Regions from separate parts of the Streptomyces sp. NBC_00727 genome, predicted to be linked through region 4. Evidence: riboswitches for the same ligand, from Rfam matches in the RefSeq annotation. Region 4 holds a riboswitch; each other region holds the start of a gene.
What was found. Region 4 has a riboswitch for thiamine pyrophosphate ahead of thiO (glycine oxidase ThiO). Riboswitches for the same ligand answer to the same signal wherever they lie in the genome.

Region 1 (6,993 bases), 3.7 Mb from region 4:
GCAGCCATCCGGGAGCGCCGCCGCCGGCTCGGCGTCCTGCTCGCCGAGCCGCCCGGCGCCACCGGGCCCGTCTCGCCCGCCCTCGCCGCACTGTTGGCACAGGCCCCCAGGACGGATTCGCCGAGCGCGGCCAAGGATCGCGAGTACCTCACGCTGATGGATGCCCCCGGCACCGGTGCCCAGGAGATTTTCGCGCTGTTCGAAACGCTGGTCGCCGATCCCGCGGTCGTCGGACTGTACGAGCGCCTGGACGCGCTCGCCGAGGCCCCGGCCGACGATCCGAGGATCGCCCCGCTGGCGGCCGATCTGATGGCAGTCGTCCCCGAGGAACTGTTCGCCGCGATCCCCGAGGACGGGGTCGTCGTGACCGGGCTCAAGGAAGCGATGCTCGCCGAGTACGCCCCCGCGCAGGCGGAGGTCGTGAGCAGGCTCATGGAGGCGTTCATCGCGAGGGGCCGGGGATGAGTGGCGTGCGGGTGGCACGGGTCGCCTCAGCCGCCGTGCTGTCCGGGGAACTGGCCCTGGCGGTCTGCCTGGTGGCCGGGGTCCGGCCGCCCGGTTGGGCACTGGCGGGCGCCGAGGCGCTGGTGCTCACGGTCCTGCTGCTGGAGGCCCGGGTGCTGCGCTCGCTGTACGTCGCGGCGCGCGCCGGCGGCGCGGACCCCCGGGCGGCGCGGCGGGCCGCCGTGGAGCAGGCGGTGCCGGTGGCGGTCCGCCGTCTGGTCCTCCACGAGCTGCGCGCCGTCGCCTCACTGGCGCGGTGGGTCCGGCGCCGCGCGCACGGTGTGCGCCCCGGGGACCTCGCCGCCGCGTACACCGGGCCGCAGACCGCGATGCTGTACGGGCTGCTCTTCGTGATGGCCGTCGAGACGGTGGGCCTGGCCCTCCTCATCCCGTGGCCGGTGGTCCACCGGGTGTTCCTGGTCCTCGACCTGTACGGGCTCGTCCTGGTCCTGGCCCTGCACGCCGCCTGCGTCACCCGGCCGCACGTCGTACGCCCCGACGGCTCTCTGCGGATCCGCTACGGAGCACTCTTCGACCTCGTCGTGCCCCAGGACGCGGTCGCCTCGGTCCGGGTCGACCGGCGATACCCGGAAGGCCGCCTGGTCACCCTCTCCGACGACGGGGTCCTCGACCTGATCGTGGGCAGCCAGACCTCGGTGACCCTGGAGCTGAACCGGCCGCTGCCCTTCACCCGCCCGCTCGGCGCTCCGGAAGGGGCCCACACCATCCGCTTCCACGCCGACGACCCCCGCGCCCTGGTCGACGCACTCCGCCGGCCCGTCTGACGGCGCGCGGCCCGGTCAGAACAGCGCGGGCAGCACCACGCACTCCGACGCGTCGAAGGTGACGCCCACCCGCTCGCCCTCCTCCGGCGTCCCGCGCAGCGGGCACTCGGCGTCCAGCACCGGGCCGCGCTCGGGGTGGAGGGTCACGGCGACATGGCTGCCCCGGAAGGTGCGCGCCCCCACGACGCAGCGCAGCCCCTTCTCCGGCCCGCCGATCCGGACCCCGGCCGGCCGCACCAGCAGATCGCACGCCCCCTGCGGCGACCCGGCCGGCACCGGCACCTCGCCCCAGTCCGTGTCCGCCGCCTCCCCCTCGACGGTCGCCTCGACCACGTTGTCGAAGCCCAGGAACCGGGCCACGAAGGCGGAGGCGGGGCGCTGCCACACCTCCAGCGGGGTGCCCACCTGGGCGACGCGGCCCTCGCGCATCACGACGACCCGGTCGGCCAGCGCGAACGCCTCGCCCTGGTCGTGGGTGACGGCGAGCACGGTGGTGCCGAGCCGGCCGAAGAGGGCGCGCAGTTCGACGACGAGCCGTTCGCGCAGGCTGCGGTCCAGCTGGCCCAGGGGCTCGTCGAGCATCAGGAGCCTGGGGCTGGGGGCGAGGGCCCGGGCGAGGGCGACGCGCTGCTGCTCGCCGCCGGAGAGCGCGGCGACGGCACGGCGTTCGGCGCCGGGGAGGCCCACGAGGTCGAGGAGTTCGGCGACCCGGCGGTCCTGTTCGCCCCGGCCGGCACCGTGCATCCGCAGGCCGAAGGCGACGTTGGCGCCGACGTCCCGGTGCGGGAAGAGCTGGTGGTCCTGGAACATCAGGCCGAGGCCGCGCCGGTGGACCGGGATGCCGTCCTGGTCGGTGCCGTCGAGCAGGACCCGGCCGCCGTCCGGCTCCTGCAGCCCGGCGACCAGGCGCAGCAGGGTGGACTTGCCGCTGCCGCTCGGCCCGAGCACGCAGACGATCTCGTGGTCGGCGACCTCCAGGTCCACCCCGTCGAGCGCGGCCCGGTCGCCGAAGTGGACGGTTGCCGATTCGAGCGTCAGCATCTTCTAGAACTCCCCGGATCGGTCGGTGCGGATGCGTTCGAGCAGCAGCAGCGAGACCGCGCACACGAGCATCAGGATGGTGCTGAGGGCCATGGCCTGGCCGTAGTTGAGCTCCCCGGACCGGCCCAGCAGCCGGGCCACGGCCACCGGAAGCGTCGGGTTGTCCGGACGCGCGATGAACACCGTCGCCCCGAACTCCCCCAGTGACACGGCGAACGCGAACCCGGCGGCGACCAGCAGCGCCCTCCGCACCAGCGGGAAGTCCACCTCGCGCCAGGCCCGCAGCGGCGAGGCCCCGAGCACCGCCGCGGCCTCGCGCAGCCGGGCGTCCACCGCCCGCAGGACCGGCAGCATGGTCCGTACGACGAAGGGCACCCCGACCAGCGCCTGGGCGAGCGGCACCAGGATCCAGGAGGTACGGAGGTCGAGCGGCGGCTTGTCCAGGGTGATCAGGAAGCCGAAGCCGACGGTCACCGCGGAGACCCCGAGCGGCAGCATCAGCAGCGCGTCGAAGCCCCGGACGAGCCGGCCGGCCCGCCGGGTGAGCGCGGCGGCGGCGAGGCCCCCGACGACCAGGGCGATCAGGGTCGCGACGAGGGCGTAGCGCAGCGAGTTCCCGATCGCCTCGATGGGCGCCACCAGGAACGTACCGCTGTTGGCGTCCGCCGAGGTGAGCGCGCGGTAGTAGGCGAGCCCGGAGCCGCCGAGCGAGCGTTCCACCAGCACGGCGAGCGGCAGCAGTATCAGCACGAGCACGCTCAGCAGCACTCCGCCGAGCAGCGCCCACTGCCCGGCACCGCTCGGCCTGCGCGCCGTCTGTGCCGGGTCGACCAGCTTCAGCGCACGCTCCCTGCGGCGTACGGTCCAGGCGTGCACGGCGAGGATCGCGCCGACGGCGGCGAACTGCACGAGCGTCAGCACGGCGGCCGTGGGCAGGGCCAGCAGTTGCGCGGTCTGCCGGTAGATCTCCACCTCCAGCGTGGAGAAGCCGGGCCCGCCGAGGATCTGTACGACCCCGAAGGAGGTGAAGGTGAAGAGGAAGACCATCAGCGCGGCGGCGGCCACGGCCGGGGCGAGCGCGGGCAGCGTGACGCGGCGCCAGGCGGTGAACCTGCTCGCGCCCAGCACCCGGGCGGCCTCCTCCTGACGCGGGTCGAGCTGCGCCCAGAGCCCGCCGACGGTGCGGACGACGACCGCGTAGTTGAAGAAGACGTGGGCCAGCAGGATCGCCCACACGGTGGTGTCGAGCCGTACGCCCCACAGCTCGTCGAGCAGCCCGCCGCGTCCGAGCAGCGCGAGGAAGGCGGTGCCGACGACGACGGTCGGCAGCACGAACGGCACCGTGACGACGGCGCGCAGCACCTGCTTGCCGGGGAAGTCGAACCGGGCGAAGACATAGGCGCCGGGCAACGCGATCAGCAGGGTCAGCGCGGTCGAGGCGAGCGCCTGCCACAGCGTGAACCACAGGACGTCACGGATCTCCGGCCGGGCCAGCACCTCGCCGAACCGGCCGAACTGCCAGACGCCGTCCGCCTTGAGCCCCCGGCCGACGATCGCGGCGACCGGGTAGGCGAAGAACACGGCGAAGAACGCGACGGGCACGGCCATAAGCCCGAGCCGCACCGCGGTCCCGCGCCGGGCCCGGGCGCGTGCGGACCTCCCGCGCGCGCCCGGTCCGCGTACGGGAGTCTTCGTTACTTCACTACGAGCGAGGACCATGACCGGACCCACTGCTCACGGTTCTTGGCGATGGTGTCCGGGGCGACGGTCGCCGGCTTGTCGGCGGTGGCGCCGAACTTCGTGAAGAGCTCCGGCACCTTCGCGTCCTTGGCGACCGGGCTGACGAACATGGTCAGCGGCATGTCCTCCTGGAACTTCTTCCCGATCAGGAAGTCCAGCAGGGCCTTGCCGCCTGCCTCGTTCTTCGCCCCGTCCAGCAGACCGGCGAACTCGATCTGGCGGAAGCAGGTCCCGGTGGCGACCCCGGTGGGCGCGGTCTTGGGCTGCGGGTCGGCGTACAGCACCTCGACGGGCGGGCTGGAGGCGTAGCTGACGACGAGCGGCCGGTCGGCCTTGGCCTTCTTGCCGCCCGCGGAGCCGGAGAACTCCTCGTTGTACGCCTGCTCCCAGCCGTCGACGACCTTGACGCCGTTGTCCTTCAGCTTCTTCCAGTAGTCCTGGTAGCCGTCCTCACCGAAGGTGGCGACGGTGCCCAGCAGGAAGCCGAGGCCGGGCGAGGAGGTCGCGGCGTTCTCGGTGACGAGCAGGTTCTTGTACGCGGGCTTCGCCAGGTCGGCGAAGGTCTTCGGCGGCGCGAGCTTCTTGTCGGCGAAGTACTTCTTGTCGTAGTTGACGCAGATGTCGCCGGTGTCGACCGGGGTGACCCGGTGCTTGTCCGCGTCCAGCTGGACATCGGCCGGGACCCGGTCGAGCCCCTTGGCCTCGTACGGCGTGAACAGCCCGTTGTCGAGGGCGCGCGAGAGCAGGGTGTTGTCGACGCCGAAGAAGACGTCGCCGCGCGGGGAGCCCTTGGTCAGGATCTCCTGGTTCAGGGCGGCGCCCGCGTCACCGCTCTTGAGGACCTTGACGGTGTAGCCGGTCTGCCGGGTGAACTCCTTCAGCACGTCCTTGGAGGCGTTGAAGGAGTCGTGGCTGACCAGCGTGACGGTCTTGGAGCCGGAGCCCTTGGTGGATCCGGAACCGGACGCCGAGTCGTCGGAACTCCCGCAGCCGGCCAGCGCGGTGACGCCGAGCGCGGCGGCGACGGCCGCGACCGCGGCCTTCTGGGTGGTGCTCATGTGTGATTCCTCCTGGAGTGACCAGGAAGAGACGCGGCCCTGCCCGCACCGGTGGAAACCGGAAGCGGGCAGGGCGCAACAGCTTGAGTATGGTCCGAACTTCCTACCCGGAATGACCCGGGCGAGGTTCAGAGGGTCTGCGGCCAACCTGTCCTTGGTGCCGCACTCTCAGCGCTGTGGCGCTCCCCTGTCGGAATATGCAGTTGATTTCGGCCCCAGGCTACACGGCCGTTTTCGGCCGCGGTTCCGCATGCCCGGGCCGCTCGCCCTCAGCGCTCGGAGGCCGCCAGCTGTCCGCAGGCGCCGTCGATCTCCTGGCCCCGGGTGTCGCGGACGGTGACCGGCACGCCGTGGCTCGCGATGGCCTCGACGAACGCGCGCTCGTCCTCGGGCCGCGACGCGGTCCACTTGGAGCCGGGGGTCGGGTTGAGCGGGATCAGGTTGACGTGGACGCGCCTGCCTTTGAGGAGCCGGCCCAGCCGGTCGCCGCGCCACGCCTGGTCGTTGATGTCGCGGATCAGGGCGTACTCGATGGAGATGCGGCGGCCGGACTTCTCCGCGTACTCCCACGCGGCGTCCAGCACCTCACGGACCTTCCACCGGGTGTTGACCGGCACCAGGGTGTCGCGCAGCTCGTCGTCCGGGGCGTGCAGCGAGACCGCGAGGCGGCACTTGAAGCCCTCGTCGGCGAACCGAAGCATCGCGGGCACCAGGCCGACGGTGGACACGGTGATCCCGCGCTGCGAGAGACCGAGGCCGTCGGGCTCGGGGTCGGTCAGCCGGCGGATCGCGCCGACGACGCGGTTGTAGTTGGCCAGCGGCTCGCCCATGCCCATGAACACGATGTTGGACAGCCGGGCGGGGCCGCCGGGGACCTCGCCGTCGCGCAGGGCGCGCATGCCGTCCACGATCTGGTGGACGATCTCCGCGGTCGACAGGTTGCGGTCGAGACCGGCCTGCCCGGTCGCGCAGAACGGGCAGTTCATGCCGCAGCCGGCCTGCGAGGAGATGCACATGGTGACCCGCTCCGGGTAGCGCATCAGGACGGACTCGACCAGCGTCCCGTCGTGCAGCTTCCACAGGGTCTTGCGGGTGGTGTCGTCGTCGCAGCTGATGTGCCGGACGACGGACATCAGATCGGGGAACATCGCCTCGGCGAGCTTGTCCCGCGATCCGGCCGGGATGTTGGTCCACTCGGCCGGGTCGTGCGCGTACCGCGCGAAGTAGTGCTGCGAGAGCTGCTGGGCGCGGAACGGCTTCTCGCCGATCGCGGCGACGGCTTCCCTGCGCTCGGCGGGCGTGAGGTCGGCGAGGTGCCGCGGCGGCTTCTTGGCTCCGCGGGGCGCGACGAAAGTGAGTTCTCCGGGCTTAGGCATGGTTCTTCCAGTGTCGCAGACGGAACGGCGAAGGCCCGCCGCCCTGTGGACGACGGGCCTTCGTACGGAAAACCGCAGGCCGGAGCCGGTCAGCCGGAGCCGACGAAGAGGACGAGCAGCAGCCAGACCACCGGGGCGGTCGGCAGCAGGGAGTCCAGCCGGTCCATGATCCCGCCGTGGCCGGGCAGCAGCGTTCCCATGTCCTTGATGCCGAGGTCCCGCTTGATCATGGACTCGCCCAGGTCGCCGAGGGTGGCGCTGGCCGCGACCGCGAGGCCCAGCAGCAGCCCCTGCCACCAGGAACCGTCGTCGATCAGGAACTGCATGCACAGCGCCCCGGCCACCATGGCGAAGGTGACGGCCCCGAACAGGCCCTCGCGGGTCTTGCCCGGGCTGATGCGCGGAGCCAGCTTGTGCTTGCCGAACCGCCAGCCGACCGCGTACGCACCCGTGTCGCTGACCACGGTCAGCAGCAGGAAGGTCAGCACC
Region 2 (6,993 bases), 4.9 Mb from region 4:
GAGCGGGCCGGCTCCGGCGATTGACGGGAACTGTAGGGAGGTCCACTTTTTTACGTCAACCCTCGGGAATAAACATTGTGTGAATTCGTCCGGCGCGTTGACAGAAAGCACTTGACCGATCGACCATGCGTCCATGACCGAACGCACCGATGCCCTCCAGCGCCTGCGCAGAGCCAATGAAGCCGCCGTACTGGGCGAGCTGCGCAGGTCGGGGGCGCTCAGCCGGGGCGAGCTCAAGGACCGGGTCGGTCTCTCCCGTACGACCCTGTTCGCGATCGTGTCCGACCTGCTGGAACGCAACGCGGTCGTCGAGCAGCCCGCCCCCGATCCGGGGCAGCCGAGGGGGCGCGGCCGGCCGGCCCTGGAGATCTCGCTCAACTCGCACGGCGCGGAACTGATCGGCATCGACCTCCAGCGCCACCACATCCACGTGGTCGTCGCCAACTGCGCCCATGAGATCGTCGGCCGGAACAGCGCCCCGGTCCCGGCGGACAGCCAGGCAGCCGAACGGGCCGCGCAGGCGATCCGGGCGGTCGAGGAACTGGTGCGGCGCGAGAACATCAGCCTCGCCCCGGTCCAGGGCATCGGCCTCGGCCTGCCCGGCTTCGTGCAGAATCCGGCGTCCGCCGACCGGCACGCGATGACCCCGTTCGCCGGGCACGTCGCCGCCGAACTCGGCCGGCACTTCGGCGCCCCGGTGCTCACCGACAACAACTCCCGGCTGGCCGCGCTCGCCGAGGTCACCTGGGGTGCGGCACGGGGCTTCGACAACGCCGTCTACCTGCGCTGGTCCCAGGGCGTCGGCGGCGGGCTCGTCGTCAACGGCTCACTGGTGCACGGCGCCCACGGCGCGGCCGGCGAGATCGGGCACACCAGCTGCGACCCCGAGGGCAAGCCCTGCCACTGCGGCGGCCGGGGCTGCCTGGAGGGGCTGATCTCCGTCCCGGCCCTGCTCGCCGCCTGCGCCGAGCGCGGAGTGGACGCCGGGGACGCGGACGAGCTGATCGCGCTCGCCGCCGAGGGCCGGCCGGAGGTGGCCGATGTGCTCCGGGGAGCGGCCGTCACCGCGGGCCGGGTGCTCGCCGCGCTCGCCGCCCAGGTCGATCCGGAGTGCGTCGTCGTGTACGGGGAGCCGGCCGCGCTCGACGACCTGGTCCTCGCTCCGATCAGGGAACAGATCGCTACGCTCTCTCTGCCGTCCGCCCCCCGCTCCATCGAGGTGCGCGGTTCCGCCCTCGGCGGCGAGGCGGCGGCGCTGGGCGGTGTGGCCCTGCTGCTGCGCACCACGGGCCAGGACCTGGCGGAACTGCTGGACCGCCCGGCGCCGGTCCCGGCGGGCTCCGCCCACGACGAACGGACTTCCCCATGAGCGCCTGCTGCGGGCCGGGCCGTGAGAGCGCGACCACGGCCGCCCCCGTCACCACGGCCACCACTCCCCCGGCCGGCTTCGCCGTGCCCGAGTGGAGCACCGCCGACCTGCTGCGCGGCACCGTCGCCGTGCCCGGCGGGCCGTTCCTGATGGGCGGCGCCGACGAGGACGCGTTCCCCGCCGACGGGGAGGGGCCTGTCCGGGAGGTCGTGCTCGCCCCGTTCCGCATCGACGTGGCCTGTGTGACCAATGCCGGGTTCGCGCGCTTCGTCAAGGCCACCGGCTACCGCACCGAGGCCGAACTCATCGGCTGGTCCTACGTCTTCGGCGCCTTCGTCCCCCGCGAGGCACGCCATGCGGTGCTGCCCGGGACGGTGCCCGGCGCGCCCTGGTGGAGCGCTGTAACCGGGGCCTGCTGGCGGGCGCCCGAGGGGCCCGGCACCTCGATCGGCGACCGTCGGGACCACCCGGTGGTCCATGTGTCGTGGAACGACGCCACCGCCTACGCCCGCTGGGCCGGGAAGCGGCTGCCCACCGAGGCCGAGTGGGAGAAGGCGGCCCGGGGCGGACTGGTCCGGGCCCGCTTCCCCTGGGGCGACGCGCTGACCCCCAAGGGCCGGCACCGCTGCAACATCTGGCAGGGGGACTTCCCGGTCCGCAACACCCGCGAGGACGGCTACGCGGGCACCGCGCCCGTGAAGGCGTACGCCCCCAACGGCTACGGGCTGTACAACGTCTCGGGCAACGTGTGGGAGTGGTGCGCCGACCGGTTCAGCGCCGACTGGCACGTACCGGACCGCCCGGAGACGCGGATCGACCCGGCCGGGCCGCCCGAGGGCGGCAACCGGGTGCTGCGCGGCGGCTCGCACCTGTGCCACCGCTCGTACTGCAACCGCTACCGGGTCGCCGCCCGTACGTCCAACACACCCGACAGCACCACAGGTCACGGCGGGTTCCGCTGCGCGATGTCCCTCTGAGCGCCGGCGGCCGGCCCCCGCTCGGACCCGCACATCCCTCCGGCTATCCTGGCCGCCACACCGGACACGGGGTGCCCTGCGACAGGGCTGAGATCACACCCGTCGAACCTGAACCAGTTAGCACTGGCGGAGGGATGTCTTCATGTCGTTGTCGCATGCCCGGGACGAGCGCGCCGCTTTCGGCGGGCGCATGCCCACCGCGCCCGGCGATCTGCGCGTCGAGGCGCACGGGATAGCCCCGGTCCCCGAGGACCGGCGCTACGGCGGCCCCGGGCGGCTGTTCACCGTCTGGTTCGCGCCCAACCTGACCATGACCGGCGTCTTCACCGGCACCGTCGGCATCGCGCTGGGCCTGGACTTCGGCACCGCCCTCGCCGCCGTCGTGCTCGGCACCCTCGTCGGCGCCGCGCCCACCGCGTATCTCGGCACCTGGGGCAGCCGGACCGGGGCCGGGCAACTGCCGCTCGCACGGCTGGCGTTCGGGCCTGGTGTGGTGCTGCCGGGCGCGCTCCAGTGGCTGTCCTCGATCGCGTGGGACGCGCTGATCGGTCTGTTCGGCGGGGACGCGCTGGCGCAGTTGTGCGGCTGGCCGTTCTGGCTGGGCGTCCTGGTCATGATGGCCGCGCAGGGTGCGCTGGGCGTGCTGGGCTACGAGGTGATCCACCGGCTCCAGACCGTCATGACCTTCGCGCTCGCCGCCGCCTTCGCGGTCCTCGCGACCAAGCTCCTGAACGGTGTCGACCCGGTGACCAGCGGGTCCGTGCACGGCGCGGACCGGGCCGGCGCCTTCGTCCTGACCTGCACCATCGCCCTGAGTCTGGCGCTGTCCTGGGCCCCCTACGCCAGTGACTTCAGCCGCTATCTGCCGCGCGAGACGTCCCGGCCGCGGATGTTCTGGTGCACGCTGGGCGGGATCAGCGCCTCCTTCGTGGCGGTCCAGACGATCGGGCTGTGGGGCGCCTCGGTCTTCACGGACCAGACCGCGCGCGGCGTCGACACGCTGCTGGGCGGCGGCGCGCTCGGGGCGTTCGGGCTGCTCGCGGTCGCGCTGGCCGCGCTGTGCAGCAACGCGATGAACGACTACAGCGGTTCGCTGGCGTTGCAGACGATGGGTGTACGTGTGCCGCGCCCGGTCGCCGCGGCGCTCGCCGCCGCCCTCGGCTTCCCGCTGGTGCTGTGGATGCACGCGGCGGACACCACGGCCCGCTTCCAGAACGTGCTGCTCCTCGTCGGCTACTGGATCCCCGGCTTCGTGGCGATCGTGTCCGTGGACTGGCTGGTGCGGGCGAGGGACCGGCGCGGCGCCCCCGTCGACCTCGCCGCCGAGCACGCCCGGCCGCGCCCGTGGTGGCCGGCGCTCGCCGCGTTCGCCGCGGCCTTCGCGGCGGCGGTGCCGTTCATGAGCACCGGCCTGTACGTGGGCCCGGTGGCCGAGGCGCTGCACGGCGCGGACCTGGCGTACGGAGTGGCGTTCCTCGTGGCCCTCGTGGTGTACGCCCCGCTGCGGATGCGCCGGCGCCCCTGACCGGGCTCACTCCTCGACGGTCCACGGCCAGACCGCCCGGCGGCCGTTCTCGATGAGGCCGGCCATCCGGAACGCCGCGTCGGTGAGCCCGCCGAAGGTGTGCCGGTTCGGGCCCGTGGGACCGTTGGCCGGCCGGTACCCGGCGAGGTTCCAGGTGTGGACCGGGACCTTGCGCGGCACCGGGTCGGACCCCCGGGGGCCGTAGGGCAGGGCCTGTTCGTCGGTGACGAGCAGCACCCGGTCGTGGTCCAGGTAGTGGGTGCGCAGCGCCTTCGTGGTGTCGGTGCCGCCGAGCCGGTGGAACCGTTCCAGCACGTCCAGGACCGGTTCGCCGGGTGCGTACGGGACCGGTGCGCTGCGCCAGCCGAACTCCACCAGGTCCGCCTGCTCGGCACGCAGGGCGAGCGCGGTGCCGAACACGGCGGCCGCGTCGGCCCGGCTGAGCGTGGACCGTTCGGAGACGGTGTCGAAGAACATCGAGTCGGACCGGTCGACCAGGACCAGCGTCCGGCCGGGCAGGGCGGGCACGTTGGCCAGGCAGTGGCCGAGTGCCGCTTCCAGCGCGGCGGCCCAGCGCGGTGCGGCGTGCCGGTGGGCGGCGAGGTAGCGGAACGGGAACTGCCGGGAGCGGGCCACCTCTTCGGGGTCCGCGATGCGTGCGGCGACCCGGTCCGCGACCGCGTCCGTGATGCGGGCCTCGTCGAAGTTGCGCAGGTTCCGCAGGAGCGCCATGGGCCCCATGACGGGGATCAGCGCCTCCCAGACGGCAGCGTCCATCGGCCCGTGCAGCCAGCCCGCCACGGACTCCCAGGTCATGCCGGCCTCGGCGAGCCGGTCCGCGCCGCCGGGCCCCGTGATCAGGGCCCGCCGCTCGCCCGCCGGGGTGTCCAGGAGCGCCCGGTGGGCGGTGAGCAGCCGCTCGCCGGCCGGGGCCTCGGCCCGCTCCGGGTGGTGGCGGCGGTCGAGGGCGTACCGGAAGAGCTCGCCCTGCCAGGGCTTGGCCGGGTCGGGCGACGCGTGCACCAGGTTGAGCACGTCACCGAAGCGGAAGTCCCTGGACGCGGTGTCGTACTTCAGCAGGGACCGGGACGTGTAGAGCCTGCGTACGGCGTCGGCGACGCCCCGCTTCACGGGCTGCGGGACCTTGCGCCCGTACGTCGCGATCCAGTGCGCGAGCAGTTCGCCGGCCTCGTCGGCGCGTTGGAGCACCGAGTCGACGACGGACCGGTTGGAGGGCCCGTCGCAGGTCCCGGCCGCGAGCCGTGCGCGTACGTACGCGGCGGCGCCGACCAGGGACGCGGTGCGCATGTTGCCCTCGCCGCGCAGCCAGCGCAGCAACCCGGCCGTCCACGCGGGGTGCTCGACGGCGAGGCGGGCGACGAGGGCGGTGTACCGGTCGTCGCGGAACGCGCCGCTCTCGTAGAAGGTCTCCTGGGAGACGAAGTTGCCGACGGCAAGGAGGAAGAGTTCCTCGCGGGGCTCCCGCACGTGGGCCGGGCCGCCCTCGTAGGTATGGAGGTTGCGCGCGGTCGAGCCGGGCACGGGCCGGGTGGCGGCGAGGTGGCGGGCGGCGGCCGAGACATGCGGGGCCACCAGCATCTCGGACCAGACCTTGGAGACGCGTCGGGAGTGACGAGGCAGGGAATCCCCCCGGATTCAAAGAGTTCTGGACGCGCCCGCGCCCGGCGAGATCAAGGGAAAGGGCGGCGGCATCACTTGGAGTGTCAGAAGGAAGTAGCCGCAGCCGGGCGCATCGCCGGGCGCGGGCGCGACGACAACGTACAAGAGCCTCCGCCGGGTGCGCCACCGAATTACGGCGCACCCCGACTGCCGTCTCTTTTGGCACTATTGACCCAGATGAAACCGGCGAGCGCATCGCCGAGCACCCGGTGGACGGGCCGGAACAGATCTCCCGGGCCGTCGCCCGCGCACGGGAGGCTCAGAAGGGATGGGCCGCGCTGCCCGCCTCCCGGCGCCCCGACCATCTGCTGCGCTGGAAGAAGGCCACCGCGACCGAGTTGGACGCGGGGCCCGGACCATCTCGGAGGAGACCGGGAAACCGGCCGGCGGCGCAGCGTCGCACATGGTGCTCACGCTGGAGCACCTGGCCTGGGCCGCCCGCAACGCGGAACGCGTGCTGCGCCGCCGGAAGGCGGGCACCGGTCCTCTTCACCGTCCACCAGCGGGCGTCACTGGTGCACCGGCCGCTCGGCGTGATCGGGGTCGTCGGCCCCTGCAACTACCCTCCCTCGGCTACGCCCTGGCGGCCGAGAACGCGGTGGTCTTCAAGCCCTCCGGACCGACCCCGGGCACCGGACTCCTGCCGGCCCGGCTGTTCGACGCGGCCGTGCCCGCCCGCGCCAGGCTGCTCACCGTCGTCACCGGGCCGGGCTCCACCGGGGACGCCCTCGCCAGGGCCGGGGAGGCGGCAGAGGCGATGCGACGGCACATCACGAGCGCGGCACGCCCGGCAGGCGGGCGGCTCCGCAGGAGCACCGAAGACCCGGGCAGGAAGCCCGAAAGGGGAGCATGTACAAGGAAGGCGACTTATGCGCCTTATGGCGGCTTGATGCGTCGCCGTTCTTCGCGCGTTCACCACGGCGTTGAGAATTTACGTACCGAATGACCGATATGCGGCTTCGGCTTAACCGTATCGCGACCTGACCAGCCTTGACGTGATCACGGGCAGTTGGAATCGTCAGCACAGGCGCTGTCGAATCGGGCAGCCGCCACGAATCGGCTCATTCCGACGCAAGGTTGTCGCTTCATGCCCGGCGCACTGCTCACTCCCGCCCCACGTACCCGTGCAGCACCGTCAGCACACAGCAGACTCCCTCATCGGAACGTCTTCGCGCCAATCATTTTTTGACCTCGAGAGTCCGCACGTCCTGTCCGAGCGCTCGTAACCCGGTGCCCGGTCAACGCGGCCAAGCGTCCAGTCACTCACCGGATCTGCGGGCCCAATTTTCAAGAAAGGCCGGCTCACAGTGCTGCGTTATATCGCCCGCAAAGCAGTCGGCTGGTTTTTGATGATCGCAGTCGCAACCAACCTGACGTACTTCCTCGCTAATGCATTCCTTAAGCCTGCGTCGAACTACACCGCGTTGCGACCGCCTCGAACT
Region 3 (6,993 bases), 1.9 Mb from region 4:
TCGTCCTCCGGTAGCGGCTGGTGACCGCACGCCCGACGGGGGATTAGCCCAGCTGAGCTAAGGGAAAGGCGAATCGGCACCCGGTCACAGGGCTGCCGATACAGTGAAAGTCCGCTGCCGCCGCCTGGGAAAAGCACCGTAAGTCACCACCCCGACCAGTGGTTTGTACGGGATCCGGCCTCCGAACCCCCAGGTCCGCGGCGGACCTGTGGGGGCGGCCCCCACGGGCGGGCTGACCGCCCGTCACCACGCCTGGGGGTGACCGTTGACCACGGCATCGAGTACGGCTGTTCCGACGCTCATCGGGTCGGTTCAGCGGGCGCTGAGGCTGCTGGAGGCTGTGGGCACCCATCGCGACGGGGCCCCGGCCAAACAGCTGGCGAGGGAAGCTGGGCTGCCCCTGCCCACCGCCTACCACCTGCTGCGGACCCTGACCCACGAGGGATACCTGCGCCGGGAGAACGGCGTCTTCCTCTTCGGCGCCGCCGCCGAACGGCTGATGGGTGACGGCGCCCTGCAGAGCCGCCGCGGCGCCATGACCCAGTCACTGGACCGCTGGCGGGACCTCGTCGGGGCTCCGGTGTACTGCGCGATCTACCGCGAGGGTGAGATCGAACTCCTCGCCGTGGCCGACACCCCCGAGCAGCCGGCGGTGGACGAGTGGGCGGCCTTCCGGGAGACCGGGCACGCGCACGCGATCGGCCAGTGCCTGCTGAGCCGGCTCGACGAGAAGGCCCGCGAGGACCACTTGGACCGGCACCCGGTCCGCCAGCTGACCCGGTATTCCGTGCGCGACCGCTCGGCGTTCCTCGCGCGGCTGCGGTCGCTGGAGCGTACGGAACCGGTCATCGAGCGACAGGAGTACGCGCTCGGGACGGTCTGTGCGGCCATCCCGATCGTGGCCGGATTCACCGCCGCCGCGATGGCCATTTCTCTCCCCCTCGACGAGGAAGAACGGTTGCTCCCCGCAGTCGAACGGTTACGCGCTGAAGTGGCCAGCCTCTTGCGTTCGTTCGTGTTCTCTATCAGTATCTGAAAAATCACTCCTTGTGATCTGCTATCGCGTGCACCACGATGGCGTCAATAGGGCCACGGGGGATCATTCCTGGCCAGATTCATCTACTGCGGGGTTGAACGATGCGTGAGTCGGTTCAAGCTGAGGTCATGATGAGCTTCCTCGTCTCCGAGGAGCTCTCATTCCGTATCCCGGTGGAGCTCCGGTACGAAGTGTGCGATCCGTACGCGATCCGGATGACCTTCCATCTGCCCGGCGACGCCCCCGTCACCTGGGCCTTCGGTCGCGAGCTGCTGCTCGACGGCCTCAACAGCCCCAGTGGTGACGGCGATGTGCACATCGCGCCGACCGAGCCCGAGGGCCTGTCCGATGTCCACATCCGGCTGCAGGTGGGCGCCGACCGTGCGCTCTTCCGGGCGGGCACGGCACCTCTTGTCGCCTTTCTCGACCGTACGGACAAGCTGGTGCCGCTCGGGCAGGAGTGCACGCTGGATGACTTCGACGGCGACTTGGAGGAGGAGCTGGGGCGCATTCTGGCCGAAGAGCAGAACGCCGGCTGAAGAAGCCCGGTGTTCTCGGGCCCTCCATGCCACTCGAACAAGACACCTGCCGATCGGGTGAATCACGCTCCGTGTTCCAGTCAGGACCTCGCCCGCCGTCGTCGGCCCCGGCCGCTCCGCACGGGTGCCGAAGCTCCGGCTTCCGCGCCGAGCCCCGTGCGGTCCGCTGTGACGACCACTGCCGCGAGCGCGGTCGTCACCGGTACGGAGGCGACCAGCCCGATCGAGCCGACGAGGGTGCGCACGATCTCCTCCGCCACCAGCTCGCTGTTGGCGACAGTGCCGACGCTGCTCTGCGCGACCGTGAACAGCAGCAGGAGGGGCAGCGCGGCGCCGGCATAGGCGAGCACCAGGGTGTTGACCACCGAGGCGATGTGATCGCGTCCGATTCTGGTCCCTGCCCGGTAGAGCTGCTTCGCCGTCATGGTGGGGTTCGCCTGGCGCAGCTCCCAGACCGCCGAGGTCTGGGTGACGGTGACGTCGTCGAGCACCCCGAGGGAGCCGATGATGACACCGGCCAGCAGCAGGCCGCTCATGTCGATGTGCGGATACAGGCCGTGGATGAGGCCGGTGTTGTCGTCGGTGTTCCCGCTCAGGCTCGCCCAGCCGATGAAGAGTGAGCCGAGCAGCCCGATCAGGAGCAGCGAGACCAGGGTGCCGATGACGGCGACGGAGGTGCGGGCGGTCGGTCCGTGGCAGATGTAGAGAGCGATCAGCATGATCGCGCCCGCCCCGACGACCGCCACCACCAGCGGGTTCGAGCCCTGCAGGATGGCCGGAAGGATGAACAGGGTCAGGATCGCGAACGACAGCGCGAGCGCCACCAGGGCCATGACCCCGCGCATCCTGCCCACCAGCACCACCGCGAGGGCGAAGATCCCGGCCAGCAGCATCAGGGGGAACTTCCGGTTCACGTCCGTCACGGAGTACTGGAGGTCATGGGGCGCGTCCGGGGCGTACGCCACCACCACTCCCTGGCCCTCCCGCAGTTGTCTGGGGGCGTCCGGCTGGACCACCTCGACGAACCGGCGTCCCTTGTCGGGGCCACTGGTGACCTCGACGGTGGCCTTCTCGCAGAGCCCCCCGTCGGCCTTCGGCTCCCCGTCGGGCGGGTCGGTCGCGCCGTCGACGGGGAGCTGGGCGGCGTTCACGTCCTTGCAGTCCACCTTGACGACACCCACCACCTTTCCCTGCTGGGTCTGCCGGTCGAAGCCGACGCCGGTCCGTTCGTGCGCCGGCGCACCACCCGGCCATAGCGCGACGAGACCGACGATCACGGCGGCTGCGAAGGGGATCAGCACCGCGGCGATCACCTTGCGCAGATGGGCGGATACAGGCGCGGCCGGGCCATGGCTGTGTGCGTGGGCCTGCTGATGGCCCTGCGGGTCTGGGTCGCGATGAGGGGGCGTCACCGGCCGATCATCGCAAGAAGGAAGAGGCCCTCTGTTCAGCTCGCCCGTCCAGGGGCTAGCGTGGTGGCACCTTTGCACACGCGGGAGCTCGGAGCACCGGGCTGAGAGGGCGCTGACCGCCGTACGTCCGTACGGCAGTGATGCTGCGCCGACCGCCGAACCTGTTACCGGGTAATGCCGGCGTAGGGAGTAGGTCTCATGACCACATCGGACACACGCACGCCTGCCTCCAATCAGGGCGACGAGGCCGGGAAGTCCATCGGCTGGCACAAGGGGTACGTCCAGGGGCAGCGCCCGGACATCCGGGTGCCGGTCCGTCAGGTGCACCTCACCAACGGCAAGGACGTGACGCTGTACGACACGTCGGGGCCGTACACCGATCCCGCCACCGCGACCGACGTCCGCCGCGGACTCGCGCCCCTGCGGGAGAACTGGATCATTGCCCGCAGCGACACCGAGGAGTACGCGGGCCGCCCCGCCCGTCCCGAGGACGACGGGCTGAAGCACACCTCGCCACGGGGCGGGCTGCGCAACCTGGACGCGGTCTTCCCCGGCCGCCCGCGCCGACCGCGGCGCAGCCGGGACGGGCGGCCCGTCACCCAGCTCGCGTACGCCCGCAGGGGCGAGATCACCCCGGAGATGGAGTACGTCGCGGTCCGGGAGAACGTGGCGGCCGAGGTGGTTCGCGAGGAGATCGCCGCAGGGCGCGCGGTGCTGCCCGCCAACGTCAACCACCCGGAGAGCGAGCCGATGATCATCGGGAAGCGGTTCCTGGTGAAGGTGAATGCCAACATCGGCAACTCCGCGGTGACGTCCTCCATCGAGGAGGAGGTGGACAAGATGACGTGGGCGGCCCGGTGGGGCGCGGACACGGTCATGGACCTTTCCACCGGCCGCAACATCCACACCACCCGTGAGTGGGTTCTTCGCAATTCACCCGTACCGATCGGAACCGTTCCTCTCTACCAGGCCCTGGAAAAGGTCGATGGCAGGGCGGAGGAGCTGACCTGGGAGATCTACAAGGACACCGTCATCGAGCAGGCCGAGCAGGGCGTGGACTACATGACGGTGCACGCCGGCGTACGCCTGCCGTACGTGCCGCTCACCGCTCGCCGCAAGACCGGCATCGTCTCCCGCGGCGGCTCGATCATGGCGGCCTGGTGCCTGGCGCACCACAAGGAGTCGTTCCTGTACGAGCACTTCGAGGAGCTCTGCGAGATCCTCGCCGCTTACGACGTGACGTACTCACTGGGCGACGGACTGCGCCCCGGGTCGATCGCGGACGCCAACGACGAGGCCCAGTTCGCCGAACTGCGCACGCTCGGTGAGCTGAACACGGTCGCCAAGAGGTTCGGGGTGCAGACCATGATCGAGGGGCCGGGGCATGTCCCGATGCACAAGATCAAGGAGAACATCGACCTCCAGCAGGAGATCTGCGAGGAAGCGCCGTTCTACACCCTCGGCCCGCTGACCACCGACATCGCGCCGGCGTACGACCACATCACCTCGGGCATCGGTGCGGCGATGATCGCCTGGTGGGGTACGGCGATGCTCTGTTACGTGACGCCCAAGGAGCACCTCGGGCTGCCGAACCGGGACGACGTGAAGACCGGGGTCATCACGTACAAGATCGCGGCCCATGCCGCCGACCTGGCCAAGGGGCACCCGGGCGCACAGGAGTGGGACGACGCGCTGTCGGACGCCCGGTTCGAATTCCGCTGGGAGGACCAGTTCAACCTGGCGCTCGACCCGGACACGGCGCGGGAGTTCCATGACGAGACGCTGCCCGCCGAGCCTGCCAAGACGGCGCACTTCTGCTCGATGTGCGGTCCGAAGTTCTGTTCGATGAAGATCAGCCACAGCATCAGTGAGCAGTTCGGCGGCCCGGAGAGCGCGGAGGCGACGGCCGAGGAGGTCGCGGAAGGGATGCTCCAGAAGTCGCGCGAGTTCGCGGCGAGTGGTAACCGGGTCTACCTGCCACTGGCCGACTGACCTGGTGGTGGCCCGATAAGCAGACGGACGCGGCCCTTCCCCGGGCCGCGTCCGGACGCCTCCGCCTCAGCCCCGCTCAGTCCAGTTCGTGTTCGGGGCCGCCGAAGTCGGGGCTCGTGAAGTCCGGGCTGCTGTACGTGGGGCGGGGCGCGGCGGCAGGGCCCTGGTCCGGGCCCGCGAAGTCCGGCCTGCTGTAACCGATCTTCGGGAGACGGCCCACCGGGCGGTGCGGTGCGGGGGCCGTGGGGCCGGCGGCGGGCTCGGTGAGCGCGTCGCGCAGGAAGGGCACGATGCCCCGCTCCAGCAGCGCCTGCCGCCAGGCCTCCTTGGCCCGGGCGACTTCGTCGGGCAGGTCCTCGCCGGCTTCGCGGGCCGTCAGGGACGTAGAGCCGTTGCGCAGGGCGGTGATGAGCAGGCCGATGGCCGCGACGAAGATGGCGGCGGCGGTGACGGCGGCGAAGAACCAGCCCGCGCCGACCATGGTCGTGGCGAACGCCGGTGGTGGCTCCAGCATCTTCAGGAGGTAGCCGGCCAGCAGGAAGATGGTCGCCGCCGTACCCGCCAGCATCGGCGCCAGAACGGTGACGACCGCGCCTATGCCGGCGCCCGACTGGCTGAGGCCGTCCGGCGTGGTGCCGGGGTCCGCGTCACGTTCGGGGGCGCGCAGTTCGTCACGTGCCTTCACGTACTGCTCGTACTCGGCGGCGGCCGTGGCGGTGATCAGGGCGACGGCAGCCATCGCCATGGTGCGGAGCTGGGCGACGTTGAGGCGTTCGCCGACGGCGGCCAGTTCCGGTCGTTCATGAGCGTGACGCAGTGCGTCGTCGAGGAGCCGTTCGTACTCGGGCCGGTCCTCGGTCAGCAGGTGCGGAGCGCTGTTCATGTGCATCCCCCGATGCTCCGTCGGGCCTGTGTGCCCGCTCTGGCCGGGCAGTTGGGCGGAAACGGAGGAGAGCCTGCTACTGATACGCCGATGGTAGAGCGCGCACAGCACGGGGTGACAGAGGGTTTCCGGAAATAGGCCCAGTGCTCGGCGTTGTCAGGTCGGGATTCGTCTTCCCTGCCGAACGTCAGTCATGCAGCGGCAGTTGGACGACCAGTAGCTTTCCGGCCATGGTCACTCCGCCGTCCATGGCGATGGCGAGCCCGTCCGCGTACACATGGGGGCCGTCGACCTGGGGCCCGGCACCGTCCTCGCTGTCCTCGGAGCCGACCTCGCCGGTCAGGTAGGGAATCGGGCTGTGACCATGGACGACGCGCCGGCCGCCGTACGCCGCCATCAGTTCCTGGACGGCCTCGGGGCCCTGGTCGTCCCGGAAGGCGAACCGCTTGGTGAGCTTGCGGAACAGGTCCCAGCACTCGTCGGCGTCGTTGCGCGTGAGGATGGCGTGCACCGTGTCGTTGACGTCCTCGATGGTGGAGCCGTAGTCCAGGTACGCCGTCGTGTCCGAGTGCATCAGGAGGTGCCCGTCCTCCTCGACGACCGCGTCGAGCCGGGACATCCACTGGAGGTGGACGTCCTGGAGGCGTTCCATGTCCGCCTTCTGGCCGCCGTTGAGGAGCCAGGCGGCCTGGAAGGTGGCGGTGCCCGCGCCGGAGTTCACCGGGGTGTCGCCGAACCGCTTGGCGCCGATCAGCAGCAGCTCGTGGTTGCCCATCAGGGCCTTGCAGTAGCCGCCGGCGGCCGCGGCCTCGGCGGAGAGCCGCATGACGAGGTCGATGACGCCGATGCCGTCGGGGCCCCGGTCGGTGAAGTCGCCGAGGAACCACAGGCGCGCGTTGCCGGCGGCCCAGCGGCCTTCGGCGTCGATCAGGCCCTGCTCGGCGAGCGCGGCGAGCAGCTCGTCCAGGTACCCGTGGACGTCACCGACCACGTACAGCGGGCCGAGACCCGGTGTGGCGACGGGACGCGGTTCGGGTACGGGCTGCACCTGGGCGGGTTTGTCGGCACTGATGACGGGAAGGTCGCGCGCCGTCGGCGTGTACCCCTCGGGTGCGTCGCCCTCCGGGAAGG
Region 4 (6,993 bases):
AGCCGGGCGCGGCCTGGGGCTCGTGGGCGGGGCGCTGCGGCGCGGGGTCGGTGTAGATGCCGTACTGGCCGGTGTCGTCGGGCACCGGCTCGGTCTCGTAGACCCCGGCCGGGGCGGCCGGCGGCGCCGCGGGGGCGGCCGGGGCGTCGCCCTCGTGCTCCACCTCCAGGTCCGAGACCTCCAGGGTGGGCTTGCGGTCTCCCCCGCCGGCGCGCCGGCGGCGGCTCGCGCCGGGCTTGCCCCCTATCGCCCAGCCGGTGGAGAAGCCCTTGCGGAAGGAGAGCGTGACGTAGGTCTGACCGGTGGCGAAGGCGATCGCGCCGAGGGCGATGACGGGGACCGACGGCATCAGGACGCCGATGACCACGCACAGGAAGCCGGTGAAGGCGAGCAGCCGCCAGCGCAGTCGCGCCTTGTACTGCAGCAGCACCTCGCCGAGCAGCCACAGCGCGACGACACCGAACGCGATGTAGAGGACCGTCCAGCCCATGCCCGCCCCCTTCTACGGCCACCGCCCCGGGTCGCGGCGGGTACGGCCGGTCACGACTGCTTGTGCAGTCCGAGATTCTCGTAGATCTCGAGCGTCGCAGTCGAGTTGTTCAGCGTGATGAAGTGCAGTCCGGGCACACCCTCGGAGAGCAGCTTCGCGCTGAACCGCGTTGCGAAGTCGATGCCAATGGAGCGTACAGCGGCGGGGTCGTCCTTGGCGGCGAGGATGCGCTCTTTCAGCTCGTCGGGCAGCTTCGCGTCGCTGAGCTGGGAGAATCGCTCCAGTTGCCGGACGTTGGTGACCGGCATGACCTCGGGGATGATCGGGGTTCCGCAACCCGCCGCGACCACCCGGTCACGCATCCGGAGATACGCCTCGGGGTCGAAGAACATCTGGGTGATCGCGTAGTCGGCGCCCGCGCGGCACTTGTCCACGAAGTGCCGGATGTCGGTGTCCCAGTCCCCGGAGCGCGGGTGCCGCTCGGGGAACGCGGCGACGCCCACGCAGAAGTCACCGGCCTCCTTGATCAGCCGGACCAGGTCCGCCGCGTACCTCACGCCCTGCGGGTGATCGACCCAGGGGCCCATCGGGTCGCCCGGCGGGTCGCCGCGCAGGGCGAGGATGTTCCGGATGCCGGCGTCCGCGAACTGGCCGACCATGTTGCGCAGTTCGGCGATCGAGTGGTCGACGGCCGTGAGGTGCGCGACCGGGGTGAGCGTGGACTCGGCGGCGATGTCCTGGGTGGCCTTCACCGTGCCGGAGCGGGTGGAGCCACCGGCCCCGTACGTCACCGAGACGAAGCTCGGCGCGACGGCCTCGACCCGGCGCAGCGCGTTCCACAGGTTGCGCTCACCCTTCTCGGTCTTGGGCGCCCAGAACTCGAACGAGTACGAGGGCGCGCCGGTCGCGAGCATCTCACGCACGGTGCGCGCGTGATCTGTCCTGGTGGAAGGTGTGCCAAGGGCCATACGGGCAGGTTAACCAGGGCGGGGCGGGCCCCCAACCGAACCGGAGTCATTTGCCGGAATTGACTGATTCTTGTCCATCCTTCGGACAGATTCGTCCCAGGCCTGCTCCCGAGGCGTCCCGGGCCGTCGGCCCGAGTGCGGCTGCCCCGGTCAGGCTCCGGCGCGCTCGCGGACCCTGCGGGCCAGCTCAGCGGCGGCGGCGCCCGGGTCGGTCGCCTCGGTGAGGGCCCGTACGACCACGATCCGGCGGGCCCCGGCGTCCAGCACCTGGTCGAGGTTGTCCGTGTCGATGCCCCCGATGGCGAACCAGGGGCGTTCGGGGGCGAGCGAGGCGGCGTACCGCACGAGGTCCAGGCCGGGCGCGTGGCGGCCGGGCTTGGTGGGGGTGGGCCAGCAGGGGCCGGTGCAGAAGTAGTCCACGCCGGGTTCGGCGACGGCGGCGTCGACCTCGGCCTCGGCGTGCGTGGAGCGGCCGACGACCGGCTCGGTGCCGATGATCGCGCGGGCCGCGGGCACCGGCAGGTCGCCCTGGCCCAGGTGCAGCACGTCGGCGCCGATGGCGTGGGCCACGTCCGCCCGGTCGTTGACGGCGAGGAGCTTGCCATGGCGCTCGCAGGCGTCGGCGAGGACCCCGAGGTGCTCCAGCTCCTCGGCGGCCTCCATGCCCTTGTCGCGCAGCTGGACGATGTCGACGCCGCCGGCGAGGACCGCGTCCAGGAACTCGGGCAGGTCGCCCTGGCGCCTGCGGGCGTCCGTGCACAGGTAGAGCCGGGCGTCGGACAGCAGCGCGCGAGACGTGGACATGGTGCGGTTCCCCCCGGGGAAGACGGTGACGGCGGATCAGTGGTGCGGCGCGGGGAAGCGGGCCGCCCGCTCGCGCGGCGCGGCCCGCTTCCCCGGACGGTTCAGACGGCGAGCGCCTGGGCGCGGCGCTTCACCTCCGTGCCGCGATTCTCACTCAGTGCCTGCGCGGGCGTGCCCGGCAGGGTCGGGTCGGGAGTGAAGAGCCATTCGAGCATCTCCTCGTCGGAGTAGCCGTCGTCCTTCAGGAGTGTCAGGGTCCCGGAGAGGCCCTTGACCACCTTGTCGCCGTCGATGAAGGCGGCGGGCACCTGAAGCGCCCGGTTCTCCCCACGGCGTACGGCGATGAGCTGGCCCTCCTTGACCAGCTGCCGCACACGCGTCACCTCGACATCGAGCATTTCCGCGATGTCGGGCAGGTAGAGCCAGGCGGGGACGAGTGCATCGGTCTTTGCGTCAATCTCGGTCACGGGACAAGCCTGCCATCCCGGACTGACAGCCGAAACCCGGACTCGGCTCTTCAGGTCCCGGGCGGTTACGGCAGAACCGCCGACTTGAGCGGTACGGAGGGGTCCCCGGCCCGGTCCGCGTCGAGCCGGGCCCCCGCCTCGACGAGCCGGCGCCCCTGGGCCAGGTCGCGCGGGCGGCCGACCGCGAGCACCGCGACCAGGACGCCGTCGCGCAGCCAGCACACGGACCAGGCGGGTTCGGCCGGGTCGCCGCGCCACAGCAGGGTGTCCGCGTCCGCGTGGTGTCCGGCGTACTGCACGAACCGGCCGAACTGCTCGGACCAGAAGTAGGGCACCGGGTCGTAGGGCGGGACGTCCGCCGTGCCCTCGGCCGCGATGTGGGCGGCGGCGGTCCTCGGGCCCTGGAGGGCGTTGTCCCAGTGGTGGACGACCAGGCGGGTGCCGTAGCGGGCGGAGGGGAAGGAGGCGCAGTCGCCGACGGCGTACACATCGGGGAGCGAGGTGCGCAGCGCCGCGTCGGCCGTCACCGAGCCCTCGGGCCCGAGCGCGATGCCGGAGCCCGCGAGCCAGCCGGTGGCGGGGCGGGCGCCGATGCCGACGACGACCGCGTCGGCCCGGAGGGCGCGCCCGTCGTCGAGGACCACCGCGCCAGGTTCGACGCGGGCCACCCGGGCGCCGGTGAGGAGCCGGGCGCCGCTCTCCTCGTACCAGGCGGCCATCGGGGCGGTCACCTCGGCGGGCAGGGCGCCGGCGAGCGGGCGGTCCGCGGCCTCCACGACGGTGACCTCGCAGCCGGCGGCGCGGGCGGCGGTGGCGAACTCGGCGCCGATCCAGCCGGCGCCGACGACCACGACGGGGTGCCCCGCCTCCAGGACGGGCCGCAGCCGGGCCGCGTCGTCGAGGGTGCGCAGCAGGTGGACGCCGGGCACGCCGTCGGAGCCGGGCAGGGCGACGGGTTCGGCGCCGGTGGCGAGGACCAGGACGTCGTAGGGGACCGGGCCCGCCGAGGTGTCCAGCTCGTGGTCGCCGGCGCGCACACCGGTGACCTCGCAGCCCAGGCGCAGGGTGATGCCGAGGGCCTCGAAGCCGATGTCGAACGCGGACTCCTCGGCCTTCCCGAGCAGCACCGCCTTGGACAGCGGAGGCCGGTCGTAGGGCTGGTGGGGTTCGGCGCCGATGAGGGTGACGGGGCCGGTGAAGCCCTGTTCCCGCAGGGCGACCGCGGTCTGGACGCCCGCCATGCCCGCGCCCGCGACGACGACCCGGCGCCCCGTCCGCTCTGCCTGCTGCTGCTCGCTCACCTGTCCACCTTACGTACCTGACGAGGAGTCAGGGAAGGGAGGGCCCGGCCGCCGTCGTCCCGGCGGGGTTTAGGCTGGCCACCGTAAGACACGCGGGAGCCCGGACGCACCGGGCTGAGAGGGAGGCTGGCGGCCTCCGACCGTACGAACCTGATCCGGGTCATGCCGGCGAAGGGAGGGGCTGGACGCCCATGCGTACCCATCGCACCGACGGGACCGACGTCCTCGTCATCGGGGGCGGCATCATCGGCCTGGTGACCGCCTGGCGGGCCGCGCAGCGCGGTCTGTCCACCGCGCTCGCCGACCCCGAACCCGGCGGCGGAGCGGCCCGGGTCGCGGCCGGAATGCTGGCCGCCGTCACGGAGCTGCACTACGGCGAGGAGACGCTGCTCGGGCTCAACCTCGCCTCCGCCAGGCGCTATCCGGCGTTCACGGCCGAGCTGGAGGAGGCGAGCGGCCGGGACATCGGCTTCCGCGCCTGCGGCACCCTGGCCGTCGCGCTGGACGCCGACGACCGCGCCCATCTGCGCGAACTCCACGAGCTGCAACGCCGCTCGGGCCTGGAGTCGGAGTGGCTGACCGGGCGCGAGTGCCGCCGCCTGGAACCGATGCTCGCCCCGGGCGTGCGCGGCGGGCTGCGGGTGGACGGCGACCACCAGGTCGACCCGCGCCGGCTGGCCGCGGCCCTGCTCACCGCCTGCGAACGGGCCGGTGTGGTCTTCCACCGCCGCCACGCCGACCGCCTCTCGGTGGTGGCCGACCGGGCCGTGGGAGCCGTGCTCGACGACGGTACGCAGGTGGCCGCCGACCAGGTCGTGCTCGCCGCGGGCAGCCTCAGCGGCCGGCTCGCCGGGGTCCCCGCCCACGTCCTGCCGCCGGTCCGCCCAGTCAAGGGCCAGGTGCTGCGCCTCACCGTGCCCCCGGCGTACGCCCCCTTCCTCTCGCGCACCGTGCGGGCGGTGGTCCGGGGCAGCCACATCTATCTCGTACCGCGCGAGAACGGCGAGCTGGTCGTCGGCGCCACCACCGAGGAGATGGGCTGGGACACCACCGTCACGGCGGGCGGGGTCTACGAGCTGCTGCGCGACGCCCACGAGCTGGTGCCCGGCATCACCGAGCTGCCGCTGACCGAGACCCGCGCCGGGCTGCGCCCCGCGTCCCCCGACAACGCCCCGCTGCTCGGCCGCACCGCGCTGCCCGGCCTCCACCTCGCCACCGGCCACCACCGCAACGGCGTGCTGCTCACCCCCGTCACCGGGGACGCCATGGCGTCGCTGCTGGCCGACGGCGAGCTGCCCGAGGCGGCCCGCCCCTTCTCCCCCGGCCGGTTCTCACCCGCCCCCGCACCCCTGGAGCAGCCCGCATGACCGAGCCCACCGCGCTCACCGTGTCCGTGAACGGCGCACCGGTCGCCGTCGCCGCGGGCACCACCCTGGACGCCCTCGTCGCGACGCTGACCGACGCGCGGACCGGGGTGGCCGCCGCGCTCAACGAGACCGTCGTGCCGCGCGGCCGGTGGACCGCCGCCGCGCTCACCGAAGGCGACCGGGTCGAGGTCCTGACCGCGGTCCAGGGAGGCTGACCGTGTCCGACGACCTCTTCACCCTCGGCGGCGCCGAGTTCACCTCCCGGCTGATCATGGGCACCGGCGGTGCGCCCAGCCTGGACGTGCTGGAGCGGTCCCTGACCGCGTCCGGCACCGAGCTGACCACCGTCGCCATGCGCCGCCTCGACCCGACCGTGCAGGGCTCGGTGCTCTCCGTGCTGCGGAAGCTGTCCATCCGGGTGCTGCCGAACACCGCCGGCTGCTACACCGCCGGGGAGGCCGTGCTCACCGCCCGGCTCGCCCGCGAGGCGCTGGGCACGGACTGGGTCAAGCTGGAGGTGGTGGCCGACGAGCGCACCCTGCTGCCCGACCCGGTCGAGCTGCTCGACGCGGCGGAGACGCTGGTGGACGACGGTTTCACCGTGCTGCCGTACACCAACGACGACCCGGTCCTGGCGCGGAAGCTGGAGGACGTGGGGTGCGCGGCGGTCATGCCGCTCGGCTCCCCCATCGGCTCGGGCCTGGGCATCCGCAACCCGCACAACTTCCAGCTGATCACCGAACAGGCCCGGGTGCCGGTGATCCTGGACGCGGGCGCCGGGACGGCCTCGGACGCGGCGCTCGCCATGGAGCTGGGGTGCTCGGCCGTGATGCTCGCCTCGGCGGTGACCCGTGCCCAGGAGCCGGAGCTGATGGCCGCCGCGATGCGGCACGCGGTGGAGGGCGGGCGGCTCGCCCACCGGGCCGGGCGCATCCCGCGCCGCCACTTCGCCGAGGCGTCCTCGCCGACGGCCGGGCGGGCGGTGCTGGACCCGGAGCGGCCGGCCTTCTGAACGCGATGAGCCGCCCCGGTCCGGACCAACGTGCCGGAATCCACAGTTCCGGTGCCGGAAGGCCGCTGGAAGCCGGGATTCCGGCCCCTGGCGGCACGCCCCTGTCACGGCTCGGCTTCAGTACTGCGCCGGGTTCGCTCCGCGGCGGCGGGCCTGTCCGTGGCGGCTCGTAGACTCGCATGGTGGATACGACCCTCCAGGACCCCCTCGTCGGGCAGCTGCTCGACGGCCGCTACCGCGTCGATGCCCGCATCGCCGTGGGCGGCATGGCCACGGTCTACCGGGCCATGGACACCCGGCTCGACCGGGTGCTCGCCCTCAAGGTGATGCACCCGGCGCTCGCGACCGACGCCTCGTTCGTCGAGCGTTTCATCCGCGAGGCCAAGTCGGTGGCGCACCTCGCCCATCCCAACGTGGTCGGGGTCTTCGACCAGGGCGCCCAGGGGCAGTACGTCTACCTGGCGATGGAGTACGTCGCCGGGTGCACGCTGCGCGATGTGCTCAGCGAGCGCGGCGCGCTCCGGCCGCGGGCCGCGCTGGACATCCTGGAGTCGGTCCTCGCCGCCCTCGGCGCGGCGCACCGG

Region 1: linked by a shared signal. The riboswitch ahead of OG242_RS24245 (thiamine ABC transporter substrate binding subunit) and the one ahead of thiO (glycine oxidase ThiO) in region 4 are both predicted to bind thiamine pyrophosphate.
Region 2: linked by a shared signal. The riboswitch ahead of OG242_RS29550 (purine-cytosine permease family protein) and the one ahead of thiO (glycine oxidase ThiO) in region 4 are both predicted to bind thiamine pyrophosphate.
Region 3: linked by a shared signal. The riboswitch ahead of thiC (phosphomethylpyrimidine synthase ThiC) and the one ahead of thiO (glycine oxidase ThiO) in region 4 are both predicted to bind thiamine pyrophosphate.

What each region holds. Positions count from the first base shown of each region.
Region 1 covers NZ_CP108981.1:5,318,293-5,325,285, reverse strand. The annotation lists gene OG242_RS24265 (MerR family transcriptional regulator) at 1-465, shown strand, start outside; gene OG242_RS24260 (hypothetical protein) at 462-1,289, shown strand; gene OG242_RS24255 (ABC transporter ATP-binding protein) at 1,305-2,330, opposite strand; gene OG242_RS24250 (ABC transporter permease) at 2,334-3,938, opposite strand; gene OG242_RS24245 (thiamine ABC transporter substrate binding subunit) at 4,025-5,128, opposite strand; TPP riboswitch at 5,211-5,327, opposite strand; gene rlmN (23S rRNA (adenine(2503)-C(2))-methyltransferase RlmN) at 5,398-6,504, opposite strand; gene OG242_RS24235 (phosphatidate cytidylyltransferase) at 6,594-6,993, opposite strand, start outside.
Region 2 covers NZ_CP108981.1:6,545,747-6,552,739, reverse strand. The annotation lists gene OG242_RS29560 (ROK family transcriptional regulator) at 134-1,369, shown strand; gene OG242_RS29555 (formylglycine-generating enzyme family protein) at 1,366-2,346, shown strand; TPP riboswitch at 2,404-2,498, shown strand; gene OG242_RS29550 (purine-cytosine permease family protein) at 2,489-3,871, shown strand; gene OG242_RS29545 (TROVE domain-containing protein) at 3,878-5,470, opposite strand; partial or broken gene OG242_RS29540 (aldehyde dehydrogenase family protein) at 5,593-6,497, shown strand; gene OG242_RS29535 (ABC transporter permease) at 6,859-6,993, shown strand, end outside.
Region 3 covers NZ_CP108981.1:3,532,690-3,539,682, forward strand. The annotation lists gene OG242_RS15950 (DUF5326 family protein) at 1-24, shown strand, start outside; gene OG242_RS15955 (IclR family transcriptional regulator) at 266-1,036, shown strand; gene OG242_RS15960 (SsgA family sporulation/cell division regulator) at 1,138-1,575, shown strand; gene OG242_RS15965 (YibE/F family protein) at 1,656-2,987, opposite strand; TPP riboswitch at 3,058-3,193, shown strand; gene thiC (phosphomethylpyrimidine synthase ThiC) at 3,186-4,979, shown strand; gene OG242_RS15975 (hypothetical protein) at 5,056-5,868, opposite strand; gene OG242_RS15980 (metallophosphoesterase) at 6,050-6,993, opposite strand, start outside.
Region 4 covers NZ_CP108981.1:1,623,039-1,630,031, forward strand. The annotation lists gene OG242_RS07180 (hypothetical protein) at 1-490, opposite strand, end outside; gene metF (methylenetetrahydrofolate reductase [NAD(P)H]) at 541-1,458, opposite strand; gene thiE (thiamine phosphate synthase) at 1,609-2,262, opposite strand; gene OG242_RS07195 (Rv2175c family DNA-binding protein) at 2,364-2,729, opposite strand; gene OG242_RS07200 (NAD(P)/FAD-dependent oxidoreductase) at 2,795-4,030, opposite strand; TPP riboswitch at 4,113-4,224, shown strand; gene thiO (glycine oxidase ThiO) at 4,222-5,397, shown strand; gene thiS (sulfur carrier protein ThiS) at 5,394-5,612, shown strand; gene OG242_RS07215 (thiazole synthase) at 5,615-6,409, shown strand; gene pknB (Stk1 family PASTA domain-containing Ser/Thr kinase) at 6,592-6,993, shown strand, end outside.